DNA from 3 places in the Paenibacillus sp. FSL E2-0178 genome. Region 1 is predicted to be linked to each of the others. Evidence: riboswitches for the same ligand, from Rfam matches in the RefSeq annotation. Region 1 holds a riboswitch; each other region holds the start of a gene.

Region 1 (6,469 bases):
TTCCACGAAGTCGCCTACTGTGCGGATATACTCCCTTTTATCCGTATCATAGGCAAGACCATGCCCCGCTCCATGCACCACCAGCTTCTCCTTCGGACTCTTGCAGGCATCATACAGCTCATCCATCATCGCAAAAGGCACAAACTTATCCGCATCTCCATGGATAAACAGAATGGGCACCCGGGCTTTACGCACCTGATTCAGCGCTGAAGCTTCACCGAAATAATAGCCGGCCTTCATCCGCGTTACCAGGCTGGCAATCTGCACAAAGGGAAAGCCCGGCAGATGATACATCCGCCACAGCTGGTAAGTCAGCTGCGCTTTGACTGAGGTGTAGCCGCAATCAGCAACAACGGCTTTGACCTGCGGAGGAAGCTGTTCACCGGCGGTCATTAACACTGTCGATCCGCCCATAGATACGCCATGCAGCACAATTTGCGCCTCCGGCCCGGTCTCCTGCAGAATAAATCCGATCCACTGCAGATAATCACGGCGCTCCGGCCAACCGAAGCCAATATAGTCCCCTTCGCTCTTCCCGTGACCTCTGGCGTCGGGCAGCAGTACATTATATCCCAGGTTGTCATAATAGTTTTTGGCGGTTGCCCCCATGTCCTTAGCCTTGCCGGAATAACCGTGGGCGATAATTACGGTACGGCCCGCAGCACGCTCTGAAGCCAGATAGTAGCCTTGCAGCTTCAGTCCATCTTCCGAGACCAGCTCCACTTCCCGGAAGTTCTGCCGTGCCACCCATTCCGCCCCTTCCCCCCACGAAGCTCCGGCTACCGGCGGGTCCACCTTCAGATCCGGCGTCTTGCCCAGGAATTCCTTGGGCGCCCGCTTAATAGCCACTCCATAAAAGTAAAATCCGGCAAAAGCCAAAATCCCCGCGATTACAACCAGCACTACTAGCAGGTATATACCCCACATAACGTTCACCCTTTCAGTAAGCAACCATCCCTTTGAGGAAATGTGTATTCTTGCTTTTGAATAATTTGAGCATAGTATAGCATGGTATCCGTCCAACTAAAAACACTGCCGTCAGTCCGGCGCTGTCTGGTGTGTGTAAGTAGTGAGCTACGAATTGAATGCGCTCCCCGTATACAAAAAGACTGCTTCCCGGAGAATCTCTCCGGCAGCAGCCCTCATCCAAACACAGCGGCTTAATCATAATTATTTGCGCTTGTTCACTCTGGCAGTTCTTCTAAGAAGCAGGCCCAGACCGGCAAGAGCAACACCCGCAATATAGTACGGCGCAGGACTTGATTCACCCGTCTGCGGCAGGGTTTGCTCTGCAGTCACACTGCCCAGAGGAATCTCGTCATCGATAATGATTTCTTCAGGTGCCGGTCCTGCTACAGGTGAAGGTCCAGGTGCAGGAACCTCCACAACTGGCTGTAGCGCTGTTGTTGTCAGCACCGTCACAACCGGTGATGCTGCCGGCCCGAGAGGAACCGGGTCATCAATAATAGTCGTGTCAGTATCAGTCACAATAGTCCCAATCACTGTCGGAGCGGTTGATGTCGGAAATACGAAGCTTGGGACAAAGACGCTCGTGCTGGTTGCTGTCGGTGCTGTTGTCGGTACAGCGGTCGGCACTGTTGTTGGTGCCGCTGCCGGTGTTGCCGTTGGCACTGTTGTCGGCGTTGCCGTTGGTGCCGCTGTCGGTGTTGCCGTTGGTGCCGCTGTCGGCGTTGCCGTTGGCGCTGTTGTTGGCGTTGCCGTTGGTGTCGGCGTTGGCGCTGTTGTCGGCGTTGCCGTTGGTGCCACTGTCGGTGTTGCCGTTGGCGTCGCTGCCGGTGTTGCCGTTGGCGTCGGCGTCGCTGCTGGCGTTGGTGTCGCTGCCGGTGTTGCTGTTGGCGTCGCTGCTGGCGTCGCTGTTGGCGTCGGCGTCGCTGCCGGTGTTGCTGTTGGCGTCGGCGTCGCTGCTGGCGTCGGCGTCGCTGCCGGTGTTGCCGTTGCCGTCGGCGTCGCTGCTGGCGTTGCTGTTGGCGTCGGCGTCGCTACCGGTGTTGCCGTTGGCGTCGGCGTCGCTGCTGGCGTTGCCGTTGGCGTCAGCGTCGCTGCCGGTGTTGCCGTTGGCGTCGGCGTCGCTGCCGGTGTTGCCGTTGGCGTCGCTGCCGGTGTTGCTGTTGGCGTCGGCGTCGCTGCCGGTGTTGCTGTTGGCGTCGGCGTCGCTGCCGGTGTTGCTGTTGGCGTCGGCGTCGCTGCCGGTGTTGCCGTTGGCGTCGGCGTCGCTGCTGGCGTTGCTGCTGGCGTCGGCGTCGCTGCCGGTGTTGCTGCTGGCGTCGGCGTCGCTGCCGGTGTTGCCGTCGGTGTCGCTGCTGGTGTTGCTGTTGGCGTCGTTGCCGGTGGCGTCGGCGTTGCCGTTGGCGGATCTTGCCCCTTATAAGGAATATGGTGCGATTCCCCCGATCCTAAGAGCGAAGCTCCGATCAGATTCCCGTTGATTTGACCATTATTAAATTGAATAGAGGCATATGGAGCCAGCACAGATCCCAGAACTCCGATACCTTCGATTTGAAGACTGGTCGCTTGACTGAAGTTATATAACACTTTACTGTTCATAGCGTTATCCTTATTTCCGTTACCATTAATTCCAGTCCCCATATTCTTCATAGTTACTGTAGTACCGGAGATGTTAACTATAGCTGTTGAGCCATCGGGAATCTTAATTCTCAACTCATTTGCACTAGATAGCTTGCTGCCGTCTACAGTAAATATGTTAACATCCGAATTTGTACCTTCCAAAAAGAAATTACCGGAGTTGGCAGTGGTAACCCCATTAACAGGCTGAGAAGCAAGCTGTTGAGATTTCTCACGGAGCAAACTGAACTCGGCTGCAAAGTCCACAACATTTATTTGTTGTTGTAAGCTTCCTGTTCCCCCGCGCGGGCCGCCGCTGCCGCTATAACTCCCCCCGTAGACTACATCACCCACGGTTTCTCCCTGGGAATAATACAGATTACCACCGGCGATGAGAGAGTAGGCTTCCTTCGTTTCCTCACTAGTAAGACTATGTCCCACAGAATAATTAACATTTAAATTCACGTTTCCGCCGGCAGCTAATCTACCTTCAATATCACTATGTTTAACATCAACATCTCCCAAGATGAACACATTATACTTGGATGCATTACCCGGCAAAGAGTTGCCCTCGGCTTTAACTGAGGTGCTCCCCAGTGAAATAATTCCGCCGCTTCCTACAATCAGAACTGATATAAGTCCGAACACCGTAAGACGTTTGAATTTTTTTAATTGGAACATACAGCTCACCTCACAGTTAATATAGATATAGGCCACATTTATATAACAAAAAAAGACCGCCGGAAAGAGGATTGCTCTCTTTACGGCAGTCGGACGATCATTGCGCTCCATCGCGCTTTAGACTCCTGGACTTTGCGTCCCGTCCTTTCGAACGGTTTGCGTTTATACGTCAGTGGAAGATTAGGTTGTGAAATTATGTACTAAATCAAACTTTTATACCAATGTCTATGACATTCGTTACTTTGGAACTATTTTTAGTTTATCCGCTATCAAGGCTGATTGTCAATGAAATCCTTTGAAACATCTGGTAATAGATTATATCTGCTGATTCATTCCAAAGCACTGTTACAAAAGGTTTTTTTTAATAATCTATAGCTTTTTCGCCTAAATCCCGATCCTCTCAACGCCCTCGATGGCACCTACAAGAATATTTTGAAACCATGTATAAAGAACTAATTTTAATATTGCAAATTTTAATATAAACATGAGGGCCCATGATCTTAAAGACGCACCTCTTTCTCCTTAGCACATTTTCTTTTACGAGGAAACATAATAACAAATGTAAATCCCATATAAAAAAGGCTGCTTTCAGGAGAACGTCTTCTCCCAAAGCAGCCTTTTCCCGATTTAGCGGTCATATCGCCAGCCTTTCGGAAAGGATCTTACGGATTGCATTTATTTACGTTTATCTGTTCTGGATCTTCTGCCGAGGAATATTCCCAATCCTGCAAGGGCTAGACCGACTAAGTAATAAGGAGCCGGACTGGACTCACCAGTCTTAGGGAGCGCGGCATCTGCAGGTACATTGCCTAACGGAATCTCTTCATCAATGATTGTCACAATCGGTGTTGGACTTGGTGTTGCGCTTGGGCTTGGCGTTAGGGTTGGACTTGGTGTCACCACTAACGGCCGAGGTGTTACTGTTGCCACAGGGCCCAAAGGCAGCGGATCATCAATGATTATGGTATCTGGATTTACAATATAGCCGATTATTGGAGTCGGCGTTGGCACTACATTAATAAAGACGGGCGGTGCAGACGATGGCACTGGTGCCGGTGGTAAAGTCGGCGCTGGTGTTGGTGTTGGCTCTGGTGTTGGTATTGGCGTTGGTGTCGGTGTCGGTGTTGGTGTTGGTGTTGGTGTTGGTGTCGGTGTCGGTGTTGGTGTCGGTGTTGGTGTCGGTGTTGGCTCTGTTGTTGGTGTTGGTGTTGGTGTTGGTGACGGTGTTGGTGTTGGTGTCGGTGTCGGTGTTGGCTCTGTTGTTGGTGTTGGTGTTGGTGTTGGTGTTGGTGTTGGTGTTGGATCTGCCGTTGGCGTTGGTGTTGGCTCTACCGTTGGTGTTGGTGTTGGATCTGCTGTTGGTGTTGGCGTCGGTGTTGGTGTCGGTGCTGCTGTCGGTGTTGGTGTCGGTTCTGCCGTTGGCGTTGGTGTCGGTGCTGCTGTTGGTGTCGGTGTTGGTTCTGTTGTTGGTGTTGATGTCGGTGTTGGTGTCGGTGTTGATGTTGGTGTCGGTGTTGGCTCTGTTGTTGGTGTTGGTGTTGGTTCAGCCGTTGGTGTTGGTACTGGTGTTGCCGTTGGTGTCGGTGTCGGTGTTGGCTCTACTGTTGGTGTTGGTGTTGGATCTGCTGTTGGTGTTGGTGTCGGTGCTGCCGTTGGCGTTGGTGTCGGTGCTACTGTCGGTGTTGATGTTGGATCTGCTGTTGGTGTTGGTGTTGGTGCTGCAGTTGGCGTTGGTGTTGGATCTACCGTTGGTGTTGGTGTCGGTGCTGCCGTCGGTGTTGGTGTTGGTGCTGCCGTCGGCGTTGGTGTTGGTGCTGCCGTCGGCGTTGGTGTCGGTGCTGCCGTTGGCGTTGGTGTCGGTGCTGCCGTTGGGGTCGGTGTTGGTGCTACTGTTGGCGTTGGTGTTGGTGCCGCCGTCGGCGTTGGTGTTGGTGCCGCTGTTGGCGTTGGTGTTGGTGCCGCTGTTGGCGTTGGTGTTGGCGCAGCTGTTGGCGTTGGTGTCGGTGCTGCCGTTGGTGTCGGTGTTGGTGCCGCCGTTGGCGTTGGTGTCGGTGCTGCCGTTGGCGTTGGTGTTGGTGCCGCCGTCGGCGTTGGTGTCGGTGCTGCCGTTGGCGTTGGTGTTGGCGCCGCTGTTGGCGTTGGTGTCGGTGCAGCCGTTGGCGTTGGTGTCGGTGCCGCTGTTGGCGTTGGTGTCGGTGCAGCCGTCGGCGTTGGTGTTGGTGCCGCTGTTGGCGTTGGTGTCGGTGCTGCCGTTGGCGTTGGTGTTGGTGCCGCTGTTGGCGTTGGTGTCGGTGCAGCCGTTGGCGTTGGTGTTGGTGCTGCCGTTGGCGTTGGCGTTGGTGTCGGTGCCGCTGTTGGCGTTGGTGTCGGTGCAGCCGTCGGCGTTGGTGTTGGTGCCGCCGTTGGCGTTGGTGTCGGTGCAGCCGTCGGCGTTGGTGTTGGTGCCGCCGTTGGCGTTGGTGTCGGCGCTGCCGTTGGTGTCGGTGTTGGTGCAGCTGTTGGCGTTGGTGTCGGCGCTGCCGTTGGTGTCGGTGTTGGTGCAGCTGTTGGCGTTGGTGTCGGTGCTGCCGTTGGTGTCGGTGTTGGTGCAGCTGTTGGCGTTGGTGTCGGTACCGCTGTTGGCGTTGGTGTCGGTGCAGCTGTTTGCGTTGGTGTCGGTGCTGCCGTTGGCGTTGGTGTCGGTGCCGCCGTTGGCGTTGGTGTCGGTTTCACTGTCGGCGTTGGTTTCACCGTCGGCGTTGGTTTCACTGTTGGTGTCGGTTTCACTGTTGGTGTCGGTTTCACTGTCGGCGTTGGTTTCACTGTCGGCGTTGGTTTCACTGTTGGTGTCGGTTTCACTGTCGGTGTTGGCTTCACTGTCGGTGTTGGCTTCACTGTCGGTGTCGGCTTCACTGTCGGTGTTGGCGTCGGAGTGCACTTAGGTGTCGGCGTTGGCTTCACTGTCGGCGTCGGCTTTACCGTTGGTGTCGGCGTCGGCGTCGGCTTCACTGTCGGTGTCGGCTTTACCGTTGGTGTTGGTGTCGGCTTCACTGTCGGTGTTGGCGTCGGAGTGCACTTAGGTGTTGGCGTTGGTTTTACCGTCGGTGTCGGTTTCACCGTTGCTGTCGGTGTTGGTGTTGCGGTTGGTTTTACCGTCGGTGTCGGTTTTACCGTTGCTGTCGGTGTTGGTGTCAGTGTTGGAGTTGGTTTCACCGTCGCCGTCGGC
Region 2 (6,469 bases), 650 kb from region 1:
GCGGCTGAACCGTCATGCTGGCCAAGCTTCCATAGCACAGTCCCCTCCGGAACTGCAGGACCCGCATCCTTGGCCGCAGATAATTCCGACATGTCAACTTCCACCTCGCCGCTATTTGTCCCATCCTCTCCGAAGACAGAAACGGACAACAGAAACAAGATGATCAAAGCTGCAAATTTTAGTAGTTGATGAATGGGTTTATTTCTCTTTGTTTTGAGTCTAGTCCTCATTCCCTTGTCCTCACTTTCTTCCAGGGTGGCTGTAATGTACCGGTTTCCGTAGAGCCTCATTCGTCATGACCAGCTTCATTCCTCAAGGAAGAGACAGCGCGTTCTGGGGAATCACCGCCTGCTTCTGGCGCGGGCTTTGCCACATCAGACGGACGCTTGCGTCACCGTGATTCTCATAATACTCCACTTTAATATCGTAGGCAGTTGCGGCTGTAAGAGTTATACTTCCCTCCCGGCTGACACCGCTTTGCTTCTTCCAGCTGTCAATGATCAGCTTGCCGCCGATCCACACACGGATGCCATCATCGGAAGAGGCTGTAAAAGTATACTTTTCACTGTAGACTGGCTTGATCTTACCGGTCCAGCGTACGGAAAAAGAGTCCTTGCCGATTCCCGGCGCCGGTGAATCCCCATGCCAGTTGAAGTCAATCCTGCTGTCATTCCGGGTAAGCAGCGGTTTGCCGGACAGCTCCGCATTGCCGAAATATTGCCCCTTGAGACCGTTGCGCGATACCGCAGTAAGTGTGTTGATCTGAGCATTCAGTGCCAGCTTGTAATCATCCCGTGATACGGTGTACTTATTGCTCATAAAGCTTTGAATTTTCTGGAGATTATTATTCTCGAGCAGCATTTTCCCCCATGTCATCGTATATACCCATTTACTCTGGGTTTGAGACAATATGACAGGGTCTGGAAGCTCTCCGCTCTCCCCGATACCGATGGGTTTGCCGTCAGCCAGCTTCAGAAGGTTCTCGTAATAGGATTGCTTAAAGTCATTGTTATAAATATCGGCTGCCAGTACATCCACCTTGGAGGCACCCGGATAATAATTGCTGTAAGGCTCTGCCCACTCGTTCGGTGCATTCGGGTTCCATACCCAGAGCAGATTATTCAGCTTATGCGTGTTCACCATACGGTCATACACAATGTCCCACAGCTTGGCGAAGTTATCCTTCTGTCCCCACCAGAACCAGTTGCCGTTCATTTCATGATAAGGCCGCCATAAGACCGGCACCCCTGCATCCCGCAGCTCACCCAAATATCCGGCAACCTCATCCAGCTCTGCAATCAGGGCTTTGTACTGGGGTGTTCCGGGAGTAACGTAGGCGTCGAATTTGGCCTGGCTCAGGTTCATTTTCACATTAGTCCATTCGGGAGAGGTTCCCGGCAGATTCTGATGGAAGGTCATCGCCACAATGCCTCCGCCTTTGTACCACTTAATAGCACTGTCTACGACAGCTTGGCGTTGCCCGGCAATGGTCTCTTCGGACTGGTTGTTAATGGCTCCCAATTCGTAGCCGTGCAGAACGGCATACTGCCCGCTTGCGTTTTTAAGCTTATTATTGAATTCATCAGGACTCTCCAGATAATCATGCTGGCCGGAGATCATACCTTTGCCGCTGAGATCGGACAGATAGCTTAACAGTGCGGTGGCTTCCTTGGAAGCGGAGGGATTAACGGGTTTGATTGGAGCGGCAGGAGTATTGACGGTACGTGCTACCGGAAGACTGCGCGCCTCCCCCCATGGCAGAAGAGAAAGGATAAGGATAATTGGAATAATTGTTGTATATAGCCTGTACTTACGGTAAGTGTTCAATATAATCTCCTTTCCCCGGGCCTCACTGCCGCCTTAGGCGTGCAGGCATGCAGTTCTCTGTTAATAGGCTGCATTGAATTACCCGGATGGTCTATAGCTTAGTAGCCCTGCTGATAAGCAGGGCCATTAAGATTGGACTTTATAGGATTTAGAATTGTAACGTCTTAACCAGTATCAGCGCCAATAATGAATGCAGCTGCGGGGGTATGATCTTAGGAAGCGGAAGGGAGAAACAGTGCGCTCGCAGGAACCGTTGCCTTAACCTGGCTCGGACTCTCCCACATCAGGCGTGCTCTGGCATCTCCTTGATTCTCATAGTACTCCACTTGTATATCATATAGCTGACCGGCTGTCAGGCTTATGCTTCCTGTGCGTTCGGTCCCGCTCTGCTTCATCCAGCTGTCGATCACAAGCTCACCATTGATCCGTACGCGGATGCCGTCATCTGAAGTGGTATAAATCTGATAAGTCTCAGTGTATAGCGGCTTGAGCTTACCGCTCCAGCGTACAGAGAAGAAATCTATGCCGATTGCGGCATCCGGCGTGCCTTGACGCCAGTTGAAGTCAAGCACTGCATCGGTACGTACCACTGCCGGAGCACCAGACAACGTCATATTATTGAAATATTCCGCAATCAGCCCGTTCGCCGCAGGAGCCTCGGCCGTAAGATTCTCCGGTAATGGAGCTTCTGCTGGCGTTGGTGCCGCTGTTGGCGTTGGTGCCGCTGTCGGCGTTGGTGCTGCTGTCGGCGTTGGTGCCGCTGTCGGCGTTGGTGCCGCTGTCGGCGTTGGTGCCGCTGTCGGCACCGGTGTTGGTGTTGATACTGGTAACGGCGTTGCTGTTGGTACTGGTGTTGCAGTCACAGCCGGAGCATCCAAAGCTGCTTTGCTGGCTGAAGAATCAGACGTGTTCACAAATAACGCGCTTGTAGGGACAGTTGCCTTCGCCTGGCTTGGACTCTGCCACATCAGACGGATATTGGCATCGCCGGCATTCTCGTAATACTCTACTTTGATATCATACAGCCGGCCTGCTTGCAGGTTTATGCTTCCTGTACGCTCGGTACCGCTCTGTTTGGTCCAGCTGTCGATTACAGCTGTGCCGTCAATATAGACGCGGATACCATCATCGGATGTAGTGATAATCTGATAGGTTTCACTGAAAGACGGTTTGATCTGACCCGTCCAGCGGATGGAGAAGCTATCCACTCCGAGCTTGGCATCCGGCGCTGCCTGGCGCCAGTTAAAGTTCAGCAGCGCATCATTCCGGACCAGGACCGGAGTACCCGAAAGCGTCATGTTCTTGAAGTATTCTCCCTGAAGACCATTCTGAACGACGGGGGTCGTCACAGAATCATTGGAAGCAGGGGGCGGCGTCAGTACCGGTAACGGCATTGCAGTCGGTACTGGCGCTGGTGTTGCTGTAGGTACCGGCGTTGGTGTTGCAGTCGGTACCGGCGTTGGTGTTGCTGTCGGTACCGGCGTTGGTGTTGCTGTGGGTACCGGCGTTGGCGTTGCTGTTGGTACCGGCGTTGGCGTTGCTGTTGGTACCGGCGTTGGCGTTGCTGTAGGTACCGGCGTTGGCGTTGCTGTAGGTACCGGCGTTGACGTTGCTGTTGGTTTCGGTGTCGCCGTAGCAAATGTGCCTGCTTTATAATCGTCCCGGGTCACAGTATAGCTGTCGCTCATGAAGTTTTTGATGGTAGCATCGGTGTTGGTTTCATACAGCATTTTTCCCCAGCTCATCATATATACCCAATTTTTCTGGGAGAGCTGCAGCTTTGCCGTGCTTGGCATTTGTCCATTCTCGCCAATGGCAATCGGTTTGCCATTCGCAAGAGCGAGCAGGCTGTCATGGTATTTATTCATATAATCGTTCTCATATATATCTGCCGCGAGTACATCCACCTTGTCAGCCCCCGGATAGGTCAGCGCATAAGGATCAGACCAGGCATTGGGTGCATTGGGGTTCCATACCCACAGCAGGTTGTTTAATTTATGAACGTTCACGAAACGGTCATACATAATATTCCAAAGCGCAGCAAAATTATTTTTCTTCCCCCACCAGAACCAGTCACCGTTCATTTCGTGGTAAGGTCTCCAGAGTACGGGAACACCAGCATCCCGCAGGCTTTTAAGTGAAACTGCCACTTTGTCCAGATCTGCAATCAATGCAGTGTACTGTGTTGTACCCGGAGTAATATATTTATTGAATTCCGCCTGGCTCAGCGGTTTCTGAACATTGGACCAGAGGTATGCGGTACCTGGCAGATTCTCATGAAAAGTCATGGCTACAATGCCGCCGCCCTTATACCAGTTGATCGCGCTGTTCACAACATTTCTGCGCTGCGCCGCTGCTGTACTTTCCGATTGCCCGCTGATTACGCCCAGTTCATAGCCGTGAAGAGCAGCATATTGTCCGCTGGTTCCCTTCAGCTTGTTGCTGAATTCGTCCGGACTTTCCAGATAGTCATGTTGGCCGGTAATAATGCCTTTTCCAGTGATAGAATACAGATCATCCAGCAATCTGACTGCTTCGGTTGAAGCCTCCGGATTAACGGGCGCTTTGGAACTAGAGGCAGCTTCTGCAGATGAAGGCATTCCGCCAAGTCCCAGAGGTACTGCAGTCAATAAAAGGGCCAGAGACAGCACAGTGCACAGCAAACGAGACTTACGGTAAGTTATCAAAATCCATCTTCCTTTCGGTAGCCAGGCTGCCACTCTTGCGAAGGCCCTATAGCTTTGCGTCCCTATCTTTCGATTAGGTTTGCCTTTGTCGTATTGGAAGGATTAATCCCTCTTACCGTAAATATCGTCCCTATTTAGTTTTAATTAAGAGCAAAAATGAATTTTTCTTAATAATTGGTTCTTAATACCTGTTTTGGATTTGTAACAATTGGTTATATAGATAAATTAGACCTACGAAATGAATTGCTGCAAGGCGATATCTTCCCAATCCAAGGTGATTCGGATGTTATCTTCCTCCACCAGCTCAGAGCCGGTCTGCACTTCGATAAATTCCATATCTGTCAATGCCAGGATCGCATGCTTGGTGCCTTCCGGAATCCGTACGACATCCCCCGCCTTCACATTATGCATTTTCTCATTGAGCACAATGCTGGCTTCACCGCTGACAATGGTCCAGATTTCACTGCGTTTGTGATGCAGCTGATAGCTGATATTTTTACCTTCAGAAATAAAGATCCGCTTCGTCAGCACCTCATTGCCTTCCGCATATTTCACATAATCAATTACCTTGTAGTGACCCCAGCGGCGTTCTTCGTACATCGGTCTTTGTTCAAAAGATTTCAGCACTTCCTTAATGCGCGGGCTCTCCGCCTTGTGCGTAACCAGAATTCCGTCCGGGCTGGCGGCGATAATCAGATCCTTCGCCCCGATCACGGTGATCGGAATGTCCAGCTCGTTGATCAGGCAGGTGCCTTCGGAATCAGCAGTGACGAAGCCTTTGCCGACATGATTGCTGGTCATTTCTTCGGTCAGCGTATTCCAGGTGCCCAGGTCCTTCCAGAATCCGGCGTAAGGCTGAACTACGATATTCTCTTCTTTTTCCACCACTTCATAATCAAAACTGATGGAAGCCAGCAGTTTATACTGCTTCTGCAGTTCCTCATAGTTCAGCGGCAGTCCTTTGCGCTGCAGAATATCCAGCAGATAACCTAGACGGAAAGCGAACACGCCGCAGTTCCAGAGGGCGTTCCGGCTGATCAGCTCCTCGGCCTGCTTCCGGTCCGGCTTCTCCTGGAAGTGGCTGACCTGCAAATAACCGCTCGCTCCAGCTTCGGCGCTGGTAGGAATGATATAGCCGTATTTCTCGGAGGCATGCTCCGGAACTACGCCCATCAGCGCCAGATTGGCACCGCTCTCCAGCATCGTGCTCTCCAGCTGCAGTACAGTCTCGAAGAAGGACGACTCCACATAAGGATCGACGGGCAGGATGGCTACCGTCTCGCTTGGTGAAACACCGGCGACCGAATACAGGTAGGCTGCTGTCAATGCAATGGCAGGGAAGGTATCGCGCCGCTCCGGCTCAACGATAATCGGCACCCCGCTGCCCAGCTGGCTCTGAATCATCTCTACCTGGCTGCGGCCGGTGGCCAGGTAGGACGATTCCGCCATCCCTGTCTCCTGCAGCTGTCTCCATACCCGCTGTACCATGGATTCCGGTTCACCTGCCGGGCTTTCCAGTACTTTCAGAAATTGCTTCGAACGTGAATCATTGGACAAAGGCCAGAGCCGTTTACCAGAACCGCCTGATAGAAGTACTAGTTTCATAAGTGAACCCTCCTAAGTTTATGTGATGTCGCGAAAATATCGGATTGTTATTGGGAACTGGCTGCGTTTGCTTAAGCCAAAAAGGCGGGCTGTTATGAGGGTCACTGCAAGGAATGTTTGGACTTTCGGCCGCTGCCCGTCTCCAGATTTCCTGATTTAAACCGCTTATGGCGGTAGAAATCCGGAGACAGCATATGCTTCCGAAGCTAGCTTTCCTACGGAAAGCTTTCAGGCGGACGCTAACGCTCCTACAGTTCCAAAATTCCTCTCCGTTCCATTACATAACAGCTGGCTTATTCGCTTCGCCCGCAGGCGAAGCTCCCGGCTAAAGATCCGGCTATTGCCGCTTA
Region 3 (6,469 bases), 920 kb from region 1:
AGCCGCTTCCGTCAGGCCCGTCATGCTTCGGAAGGCCGGCTTTGGTAGCCAGGACGGCCTCATGGCGTCTGCCCTCAAGCGCGAGGCCGATAATCCTCTCCGACTCGGAGCCGGCATAGATGTTGGCGGTATCGATGAAGTTGATTCCCTGATCCATTGCGGCATGAATGATACGGATCGAGGTGTCCTGATCCGCCCTTTTGCCAAATGAGTTAGTTCCAAGGCCCAGCGCAGATACCTGCAGGCCGCTATTTCCGAGACGATTATATTCCATGTTAATCACTCCTTATCGGTATCGTTAATCAGGCCGGCTGCGGCCGGAGACGGCGGAGCGGCTTCATTGCCGGAGAAAAGCTGCAGTGCAGTATCAATAAATAATTGAACGGCAATAGAGGTCTCCTCCAGGGAATGGACGGCGATATGAATGTCGCGGTAAGCATCAGGCGCCAGCTCCCGGACCACGACATTCGGCGGCAGCGACAAGAGGGAGAGCTGTGACATCACACCGACGGCGAGCCCCTCCCTGATCATATTCAGTGCGGTAGTGTAGCTGTTGACCTCGTATTTCACATTCAGCCTGCTTCCGGCCCGGTTGAATAAGTCCACTACCGGAGGCTCATAGCCCGACCGGCAGAGCAGCATAGGCTGAGCTTCCAGATCCTTCACACAGATGATCTGCTTGTACCGAAGCTCGTGATCCCCGGGCAATACGGCGTAGAGCTTCTCCCGGAACAGCGGCAGGGAGGCGAAATCCTCGACCGGCGGAATCATCAGGCCTGCGTCAATGAACCGTGATGCCAGCCAGTCCTTCACCTCGGCGACCGAACCTTCATATAATCTGATCTCAATTCCGGGGTATTTGGCAGTGATGGCACTGATAATCTTCGGGACAAAATAGGCAGCGGCAACCGGAAAGGCGCCGATGCGGATGAGGCCCTTCTCCAGGCCTTTCTCGGCGGCAAGCTCCTGATCTATCTTATCGAGGCCGCTGAGGATTCCGCGGCAGATAACCAGAATCCGCTTGCCGATATCCGTCAGCATCAATCCGCTGCGCCGGTCGCGCAGCAGCAGCTTCACGTCCAGCTCGGCTTCCAGTGCGGAGATGGCGCGGCTGACTGCGGGCTGGGTCATATTCAGCTCAAGACCCGCCTTGGTGAAGCTGCGGCTCTCAGCGATTAAGACAAATAGGCGAATTTGAGTGTTATTCATATCTAATCTGGTATGCCCCTCATGATAATAATTCATTTCAATTATGACTGAATCTATTGTATCATTTGGGAAGAAATCAGAACAAGAGGTGAACTCATGCAGAAGCGGAAGCAAACTATTGGCTTATTAGTGTTCCTGGTTATTGTCTGGGGCATCAACTGGCCGCTCTCCAAAATTGCCTTAACGTATGCCCCGCCCTTGCTGTTCGCCGGAATCCGAACGGTCATTGCCGGTATTATACTAATCATCGCGGCGCTGCCGAAGCGGAAGCAGCTGCATTTGCGCCAGCTCTGGCCCGTCTATCTGGTGTCAGCCTTCCTCAGTATCGTCTTCTACTATGGCTTCCAGACGATTGGCCTGCAGTATGTGCCGTCCGGATTATTCTCGGCCATTGTATTCCTGCAGCCGGTGCTGCTCGGAATTTTTGCCTGGATCTGGCTGGGCGAGCGGATGTACGGGCTTAAGATCGCCGGCCTCGTAATCGGCTTCCTCGGGGTAGCCTCGTTAAGCCTTGGGGGATTAACCGGAAGTATCTCGCCTATAGGCGTACTGCTGGCCTTGGCCAGTGCACTCAGCTGGGCGCTGGCTACGGTCTACACCAAACGCAATGCAGCCAGAGTAGATATGCTGTGGATGACCGCAATGCAGATCATGATCGGCGGGGTAATCCTGCTGGCGGCAGGCTCAGCTTCGGAGAGCTGGGCGGATATTACCTGGAGTAGTACTTTTATAATAAATACACTGTTCATCGCGGTCTTCGTGATTGCGCTGGGCTGGTTGGTATACTTCAAGCTGATCAATGAAGGAGAGGCCGGCAAGGTAGGCTCGTTCACCTTTCTGATTCCGCTGATTTCCATCGGCTCCAGTGTAGTCTTATTGCATGAACAGATTACGTTGAATCTGGTCATCGGTATGCTGCTGATTGTGAGCAGCATTATTCTGGTGAATGTCAGGCTGGGCCGGAATGCCGGGAGTGTCCTGCAGACCCCGGTACCCGGTCTGGGTAAGGAATAAACAAACGGCTGCTCCCTCAGAAGAGGGGCAGCCGTTTGTACTTGTCAGGGGTTACATTACAGCAGGCTTAGACCGTTTCTGCGTCCGCGTCCCGCAGGATCAGTTCTCCGCCGGACTCCAGGATACTGTTATGGGAACGGGCAATATTAATGAAGACATGCTCCTCCTGGAGCAGTTCAATGTCTTCACACAGATTACGCAGCAGCCGGGAGAAGCTGTTCAGAACACTGTCAGTGATAAACTCGGTGAACTGCCCCGGATGGGTAAAAACCTCCAGCATCTGCTTGAGCTGATCCGTACCGGGCTGGGGGGCCCCTTCCATGCACAGCAGTGCGGATTTAAGATCGCTGATCAGGCACTCTATATGGCTGTACTTATCCTCCAGCAGCAGCATAACCACCAGACCGTATTTCACGGATTGCTGGCGGGATTCTACATTCTTGGCCAGCAGCCGGGCGGCTTCCCGCAGTCCGCCAACTTCAGTCAGCAGAAGACTGGAGAAGCGGTGCAGGCGGTGCTGGTGTACCCCGGCAAGTCCGGTGTGCAGGCTGCAGCCGGTTACTTGACCGCTTATATAGATACTGCCTGTAGCCGTAATTGTAGATTGGCAGACGTTGCCGTAGATATACACATTCCCTAACGCCTCAATACACATAGGGCCTTCAATATCTGAGGGTACGACGATGTCACCTGCAAACATAATCTCACGGGCTGTTGCCGCCATTTCCTTGGTGATGAGGCATAGGTCCGGGAAATCGCAGGTTGTGACGCTGCCGGAGTCTCCGCAGATGCGGGGTCTGCCCGTACGCAGAGCCGCGATCTCCCCGTTTGGAAGCAGCCGTGCATTGTCTCCGGCTGCGAAATAAATATCCTGCGGTGGAGGTGGAGGCAAGATGCCTCCTTCTACGTCGAATCCGGGAATTCCCTCTTCGGGCGGCAGCTTGCGGGCGAATACCTCTCCCTCTCTGGCGAAGGGTGCTCCCGGAAACCGCAGATAATCTAAGGAATCTGCAGCTTCCGCAGTTCGTCCCTCCCGGAGCATTCCATTGCCTGTGAGCGTATGCTCCGGGAGGGATAGCTGCAGCCTTGATTTCTTGCCGGGCAGCGGGGCTCTCCCTTCTGCGATACAGACAGGGAGATATGTAGGGTTGTTCAGTTCGGCGTATAGGGCCGGGATATTCAGATTCCGCAGAATGGAGCGGTTATCCAGCGAAGAAAGAATCTGTTCTATGGTGAGCGTGGACAGCAGCATCGCCCGGTTAGGCTCAGCCCGGACTGCGGCTTCGAAGGAAGCCGGGCAATTGACCAGATTCCAGGCGTACTTCTCTGCACGGTACAAGGTGAAATGCACTTTGAGCTTGTCAGGTGAAACCGTAATCTGATACTGTGGCTTCTCGCAAATTTCCCAGGTAATATGATCCGCTGAGGTCACCTCAGTAGGCTCTGTAACGGTCTTCCAGTTGATCTTCAGCACTACAGGATGAACAGCGGAGATCCGGGCGGGCTTGCCGCCAGAGAGCGGGGGAGTAATGAAGATCTGATTATTCTGCACAAGGATAATTCCATCCTTATCTCCATTCATCCCGCCGGAAGTCCGGCCCTCCACAGAGAAAGAATCCAGGAATCCGGTCCGTTCAAGCATCAAGGATTCCACGAAATCATATCGGGTTGGTTCGATGAATTGCTGCGGCATTATCTTAACCTCGCTTTTTCGTATAATCAATGGCATTCGTACAGAAAAGAGCATCATAAAGCCTGGGGGATCTCCCGGTGACTGATGGCTTACGTGGTCTCTATTGGCAGCCTGGCGACCATAAACGCGGATTCTCAGCATTCTTAGGCCCATTGCTTTGCGTCCTACCCTTTCAGGAAGTTTGCCTTTAGAAATAGATCAATGATATACACTCAGCATGAGGCGATTTCAATCGACTGTAATCGACAAAAAAGGTCATAACTGGTTCCTGCGCTGCAGGAACTTCTGCAAACAAGCTTAATTCTAGTACTTAAGGAGCTATTTTTCAACTGTATTCTGCCAATTTATTAATAATCTTGAAATGTGCAGCTCTATATTGCTTGAAAAACTGGTTTCCCAGCGCTTACAGCTTATGGGAGGAGTCTGCTCTGCAAGAAAAGCCGGATCTTTGAGCTGGAGAACGGACTGCTGCTGAGGCTGCCTGCGTTGGGCGGCTTTTTTTAATATATGAATGGAGTTAATCCGGGGTTTATATGTAATGTTCATGTTATATATGTAGAATAACACAAACAATTAGCACATTATTTCGTAATAAAAACGAAGACATTGCAAATTTGTTGTAATATAATCTAACAAACAGCAGGAAAAATTAAATTAATGTTAATAAACATAACATTAAATATATGCATTGAATTCTGGAAGGGGAGCATGAACCATGCAGATTACAGCAGCACCTTACACCTGGCCCTATGACGGCGTCCTTGATCCGGCGAAGACGGCACTGATGATTATCGACATGCAGACGGATTTTTGCGGCAAAGGCGGTTACGTGGAGCGAATGGGCTACGACCTCTCATTAACAGCCAGAGCGATTCAGCCGATTGGGCGGCTGCTGGCACGCATCCGGGAAATTAACGGATTCACCGTTATCCATACCCGGGAGGGCCATAAGCCGGATCTGTCCGATCTGCCGGCGAATAAACGGTGGCGGAGCAGACAGATCGGCGCTGAGATCGGCTCGGAAGGACCGGCGGGACGGATTCTCGTACGGGGCGAGCGCGGCTGGCAGATCATTGATGAACTGGCACCTATACCGGGAGAGCACATTATCGACAAGCCGGGTAAAGGCAGCTTTTATGCTACGGACCTGGATTTAATATTGAAGAATAAAGGGATTACCCATCTGATTCTGACCGGAATCACGACGGATGTCTGTGTACACACGACGATGCGCGAAGCCAATGACCGCGGTTATGAATGTCTGATCCTGGAGGATTGCACGGGTGCTACGGATTATGCCAATCATCTGGCAGCGCTCAATATGGTCAAAATGCAGGGTGGTGTCTTCGGCAGTGTGAGTGATTCGCAAGCGGTGCTGAAGGCGCTGGAGCAATTCTAGATACAAATTACGAATGACCAGTATTCCAAATAACATCATAACGGGGGAATCACCATGTGGAACAAGTCCAGAACCAAAGCGCTTATCCTGCTCACTTCACTAATGCTGCTCATTACAGCCTGCGGCAACAATTCGGATACCGGCAAGGCAGAGGGACAGGGGGCGGAAGGCTCCGGTGAGCTTAAGAAGGTTGTTCTGAGGTTGAAGTGGATTCATCAGGCGCAGTTTGCCGGGTTCTATACCGCCGTTGAAAAGGGCTTCTATAAGGAAGCGGGGCTGGATGTGGAGATTCGGCCGGGAGGCTCGGATTTTCCGGCGGTACAGATGGTCGCTTCGGGCAGTGAGGAGTTCGGGGTAACCGGTGCTGACCAGATCATTATTGCCAGAGAAAAAGGCGTACCGGTTAAGGCGTTATCTGCGATATACCGCAAAACCCCGTTCGTAATGTTCACGCTTAAAGAATCCGGTATCACTACAATGGAAGATCTTGTCGGCCAAAAGGTGGGCATCAAGCTCGGCGGCAATGAAGAGCTGACCTTCCGTGCTATGGAGAAAAGCGCGGGCATTGAAACCTCGCAAATCGAAGAGATGCCGATCAAATATGATCTCAGCCCCTTGTTGACCGGCCAGGTCAAGGCATGGCCCGGATATGTAATTAATGAGGTGCTGGCTGTGCAGGAGCAGGGCAAGGAAGTCAATATTATCGACCCGAACGACTATGGCATCAATTTCTATGCCGACACTCTGTTTACCACGGAGTCTGTGATTGAGAAGGATCCGGAAATGGTCCGGAGTTTCGTACAGGCCTCCATGAAGGGCTGGGATTATGCGATGGAGCATCCTGAGGAAGCGGCGGAATTCGGCCTGAAATATGGAGAAAAGCTTGATCTTGCGCATGAAGTCAGCATGATGAAGGCCAGCATTCCGCTGCTTGAGCCGGAGAAGCTCCCGCTCGGCTCGATGGACGAGGCGGCGTGGGAGACGCTGCAGCAGAATCTTATCGATCTGGACTTTGTGAAAAAGCAGCAGGACATCGGCTCATTGTTCACCAATGAGTACTTGAATTAAGGAGGGAACCGGTATGACAGCAGCGATGAAAGAACAGATGAATTCCGCCCCTGTGAAGAATCCCGGTACCCGGGACACGATGCTCT

What was found. A riboswitch is a leader RNA that binds a small molecule or an ion and turns the genes downstream of it on or off. The one in region 1 is predicted to bind cyclic di-GMP.
Region 2: another riboswitch for cyclic di-GMP. It lies ahead of MHI42_RS15255 (PA14 domain-containing protein); the one in region 1 lies ahead of MHI42_RS17965 (choice-of-anchor A family protein).
Region 3: another riboswitch for cyclic di-GMP. It lies ahead of MHI42_RS22040 (flagellar assembly protein A); the one in region 1 lies ahead of MHI42_RS17965 (choice-of-anchor A family protein).

The regions. Positions count from the first base shown of each region.
Region 1 is NZ_CP151953.1:4,134,522-4,140,990, forward strand. Features, by position in the region: gene MHI42_RS17960 (alpha/beta hydrolase) at 1-927, opposite strand, end outside; gene MHI42_RS17965 (choice-of-anchor A family protein) at 1,171-3,264, opposite strand; cyclic di-GMP riboswitch class I at 3,346-3,435, opposite strand; gene MHI42_RS17970 (collagen-binding domain-containing protein) at 3,940-6,469, opposite strand, start outside.
Region 2 is NZ_CP151953.1:3,484,334-3,490,802, forward strand. Features, by position in the region: gene MHI42_RS15245 (discoidin domain-containing protein) at 1-92, opposite strand, end outside; gene MHI42_RS15250 (glycosyl hydrolase) at 313-1,827, opposite strand; gene MHI42_RS15255 (PA14 domain-containing protein) at 2,040-4,427, opposite strand; cyclic di-GMP riboswitch class I at 4,528-4,608, opposite strand; gene MHI42_RS15260 (sugar phosphate nucleotidyltransferase) at 4,746-6,119, opposite strand.
Region 3 is NZ_CP151953.1:5,056,821-5,063,289, forward strand. Features, by position in the region: gene MHI42_RS22025 (aldo/keto reductase) at 1-274, opposite strand, end outside; gene MHI42_RS22030 (LysR family transcriptional regulator) at 280-1,209, opposite strand; gene MHI42_RS22035 (DMT family transporter) at 1,306-2,223, shown strand; gene MHI42_RS22040 (flagellar assembly protein A) at 2,291-3,916, opposite strand; cyclic di-GMP riboswitch class I at 4,019-4,112, opposite strand; gene MHI42_RS22045 (isochorismatase family cysteine hydrolase) at 4,632-5,315, shown strand; gene MHI42_RS22050 (ABC transporter substrate-binding protein) at 5,370-6,383, shown strand; gene MHI42_RS22055 (ABC transporter ATP-binding protein) at 6,397-6,469, shown strand, end outside.